One region of the Desulfonatronovibrio hydrogenovorans DSM 9292 genome, then DNA from elsewhere that is predicted to be linked to it. Evidence: predicted binding sites of a transcription regulator. Region 1 holds the regulator's gene; the other holds the start of a gene.

What was found. The regulator sigma-54, encoded in region 1, starts transcription at its own class of promoters, with help from an activator protein. The targets are predictions, from matches to a motif close to CTGGCACGGNNNNTGCTT.
Region 2: a site for sigma-54 is predicted at 1,119-1,136, ahead of P771_RS0111775 (split-Soret cytochrome c). Genes of this name have one in related genera too.

What each region holds. Positions count from the first base shown of each region.
Region 1 covers NZ_JMKT01000008.1:492,335-494,539, forward strand. The annotation lists gene hpf (ribosome hibernation-promoting factor, HPF/YfiA family) at 1-110, opposite strand, end outside; gene rpoN (RNA polymerase factor sigma-54) at 144-1,586, opposite strand; gene lptB (LPS export ABC transporter ATP-binding protein) at 1,702-2,205, opposite strand, start outside.
Region 2 covers NZ_JMKT01000012.1:205,741-207,945, forward strand. The annotation lists gene P771_RS0111770 (redox-sensing transcriptional repressor Rex) at 1-22, opposite strand, end outside; gene P771_RS0111775 (split-Soret cytochrome c) at 210-1,025, opposite strand; gene P771_RS17425 (DEAD/DEAH box helicase) at 1,419-2,205, opposite strand, start outside.

The DNA of each region.
Region 1 (2,205 bases):
GCAGTATTGATCTCGCTCAGGTACTTGGACAACTTGTCATATCTTTCACGAGCGTATTTTTTCAGATGTTCAGAAGGCTCAAAATTCTTGAAGTTGAATTTGATCTGCATGCTGATCCTCCTTTCTGTATGGATTGATAAAAATCAGAAAAATTTTTTTCGTCTGGAAGATGAAGGGATTTTCAGGGCAGCCCGGTACTTGGCCACGGTCCTTCTGGCAATATTCACATCCAGTTCTTTTTTAAGATTGGTGGCAATGGCATCATCGCTCAGGGGCTTTTTGGGATCCTCCGAAGCCACCATTTTCTTGATGGCAGCCTTGACGCTCTCTGAACCTACTGTTCCGCCACTATCCATGCTCAGGGCACTGTTGAAGAAAAACTTGAGCTCAAACAGGCCAAAAGGGGTGGACACATACTTGCTGGTGGTGATCCTGCTTACAGTGGATTCGTGCATACTGATATCTTCGGCCACTTCCTTAAGGATCAACGGTTTGAGCCTGGTGACTCCGTGAACAAAGAATTCTTTCTGAAATTTGAGGATGCTTTCCATAACCTTGTAAAGAGTTCTTTGACGCTGGTGCAGGCTTTTCATCAACCATATGGCTGAGCGGGTTTTTTCCTGGAAGTAGTCGATTTCCTTTTTGTTCTTCCGGTCTTTTGGGGCCTGGTTCAATGACTCGTAAAAAGGGCTGAGCTGGATTGATGGAAGGCCGTCCTCATTAAGGACAATTACAAAGTCGTCCTCGTATTTGTATACATAGATATCAGGGCTGATATATATTACATCTTCGCTTCCGTAACTTGAGCCAGGGAAGGGATCCAAACTCTGCAGGACTTCAATGTACTCCTTCATGAGTTCCTTGCTGATCCGGAATTTCTTCAGCAGGGGAGCCAGACGGTTCCTTTCAATGTCTTCCAGGTGTTCGGTAACAAGCTCGATAAGAATCGGGTCAGTTTCATTTAAGGCTTTGAGCTGAATAATCAGACATTCCCTGAGATCCCTTGCCGCAACCCCAACCGGGTCAAAATTCTGGACCTTGGCCAGGACTTGATCCACCAGAGATTCCTGAACACTGCAGGACCGGCCGATTTCCTCGACAGTGGCCTTCAGATAGCCCCTGGAGTCAATGTTGCCGATAATTTCCTCTCCGATCCTGGTTTCATCAGGAGTCAGGTTCTGGAGATGAAGCTGCCACATGAGATGACCCTCAAGGGATGGTTTGGCAGAGTACCTTGCTTCATAGCTCTGCATTTCCTCTGGTACTTCCCATTCCCTTGAACCGGACTGCTTGGAGGTACTGGAAAATTCTCCCAGATAATCTTCCCAGTCAGCGTTATTAATGATCTCTTTTTCTTCGCTGGTCAGCTTGGCTCCCTGGTCCTTGTCGTTGAGGGCCTGTCTTTCCTGCTCTTCCTCGGAAACTGGCTGTAATTCTTCCAGCATGGGATTTTCCAGCAGTTCCTGCTGGACAACCTCCAGCAGTTCCAGCCTGGAAAGCTGTAAAAGTTTGATGGCCTGCTGGAGCTGGGGAGTCATGACCAGCTGCTGAGTGAGCTTGAGGTTTTGTCTTAGTTCCAGGGCCATAGATTCATCCGGAAAATAAAAGGTTGATTAGTGATCCGCTTCTGGTTCTTTAGGATATGTTCAGGCATCAAGAGGCCGGCGGAATAATTATATATTATGATGATCCATCTTGGAATTACAAGCAAAAAGATTCCCCCAGGTAAATGCTTCTGGCCCTGGTATCGGCAATGATTTCTTCAGGCACTCCATCCAGAATGACCTGCCCGTCATGTACGATGGAGGCTCTGTCGCAGATGCGCAGGGTTTCCCTGACGTTGTGATCGGAAATGAGGATGCCGATATTCTTTTCTTTCAGCCGGAGGATTATTTTCTGAATGTCGTCCACTGCAATGGGGTCGATACCGGCAAAAGGTTCGTCAAGCAGAATAAATTTCGGGTCCTTGATCAGGGCCCTGGCGATTTCCAGACGCCTGCGCTCCCCGCCGGATAAAAAGGAGGCTTTTTGATGGGCAAGTTTAGAGATTCCCAATTCATTCATCAGTTCTTCAGCTTTTTCTGTCCGTTTTTTTTTATCCTTGTGAGTGTATTCAAGAATCAGCATCAGGTTCTCCTGCACAGTCAATTTCTTGAAAATGGAGCTTTCCTGGGGCAGATAACTGATGCCAAGGCCGGATCTCCT
Region 2 (2,205 bases), on a different contig from region 1:
CTCTTTTTTTGTTTCCGTCCATTGAAAGCCTTTCCTTATGGATGCGTCAAACTGAAGGTTAGCAGTTGGTTGGAATTTATGATCATTTTCTAGGACCACTCTGGGCCTTTTACTTTTACACGGTGCGCTGCCCGGCTTAACAGCAAAGTGTCAGCCAGGGGCAGCGCAGTCTCAGGTTGCACGGTTCTGTTGAAGAGAGGGGCATGAATTTATGGATGCTTAACAAACTTATTGGCTGTGTGCTCACTTCCTGAATGGCATGGAGTGCATTCCATCACCCCTTTGTAAATCGGTGATTCTTTTCCTGGACCATGGCAGCTGTTGCAGTAGGCCACTGATTCAGGCTGGCTGTATGCTGGGAGAAAATCTTGTCTCTGCTTGGCGTTCATTATTTCTATTGCCTTGATTGCGACATCAGCAGTAATCCGGGCGCAACGTTCGCCTCGTTCCTTGCTTTTCTCTGCAAATCCAGTTTGATAACACCATCTGCTGACTGAAACGTGGCATAGGACCGAATCGCTTATACTGGTGGGGATTTTCCCGGCCACGCCTTTTGCTCCAGCTCCTGGATCATACTCCGGATGCGGGGTCTGTTCATACCATCGAAACAGTTCTGTTACCATAGGGTCCCGTTCCCTTCGCCCCCAGAATAGCGCCATGGCACTTGCCGCTCCCAGTAATGCACCACACAAAGTTCCAAAATCGGAAGTCCCTCCTTTGCCAACTTCGAGCATGCTGAACGGAAATGTATTGTAGGGTGCTCCGAATTTTTCTCCCATAGTGCCAACAATGGCATAGAAGGCACCATATCCGCAGCCCAGGCCGTCATGCCAGTACCCATCATAGGCCACCGGAGCACACTGATCAGGATCAAGAATACATGGCTTCCAGGAGAATAGTCCCCCCTGCTGTTCAAATCTTTCCAGTTCGAATGCCTGGGCAGTCCTTCCTGTCACTCCCAATGCGCCGCCGATTACAGCCCCTCCCAGGGCACTCATCAAACTTCTTCTGCTGATTACAGTCATTTTGATCTCCTCGTCAGTCCGACTTTGGTTTTGGTTAATGAAGAGTAAGCTGGAGCCTTTACAATATTAAATACTATTTATTGAGTAATTATTAAGCAATCAATGTGCCATATTCGCAAAGGAGTTAATCGAGTTTTATTGAAAAATATTATTAATTATATTAGGGCATTAATGTAGAGAGGTGGTGTGGTAGTGCTAAGAATATTAAAATAATGGAAACTCGAGGCAGCATTGCTGCCAATTGGTGTTTGCGGCTGGAAAGAGGGTGTGGGCGCTGCTGGCAGATAATAATGGATTAATAAAGGGCGTAGGGGAATGATTTAAAAAGCCGGGGCTGTCTGTTGCCCCGGCTACTCGATTAAAAGGTCTGAAGTGTCTTGGATTGGACCAGGTTTAAGGCCTGTCCATGAAAATACCCTTGCCAGTCCGTCCGGATCTGCGGGGTGCTGTTCGGGCCGGTTTCTTCTGCCTGGGTCCGGGATTCCCTGCTTTGCTGTAATCAAATCCATCCAGCTGGATGCGCTCAACAGCCTGGCCCAAAGCCCTTTCAATGACCCGGACCTGATCAGCATCCTCACTGGTGACAAGAGAAAGGGCCTTGCCGGAACGCTCTGCCCGGCCGGTGCGGCCGATGCGATGGGTATAGCTTTCCGCTGTATCAGGGAGGTCAAAGTTGATTACATGGGAGATCAGGTCACAGTCAATTCCCCTGGAAGCAATATCTGTAGCCACCATGATTTTGTATTTTCCAGTGCGAAAGCCAGTCATGGATTCCTGACGCCGGTTCTGGGACATATTGCCCTGGAGGAAGGTTGACGCCCATCCCCTGCTTTCCAGTTTCCTGGCCAGGGATTTGGCCCGGTGCTTGGTCCGGGTAAAGATGAGCAGGCTTTGGTGGTCGGTGACTCGAAGCAGTTCTTCCAGTAGCCCTGCCTTGAGATGGGCCGGAACCGGATAAAAGGCATGAGAGATGGCTGCAACCGGTGCTGACGCTCCAGCCTTTATCTCCTCGGGGTTGTGCAGATATTCTCTGGTCAGGCTGCGGATGGCCTGGGGCATGGTGGCTGAAAAGAGCATGGTCTGGCGCTGGGATGGCAGGCGGCTGATAATTCTTCGGATGTCAGGGGCAAAGCCCATGTCCAGCATCCGGTCGGCCTCGTCCAGGACCAGGGTGTTGACT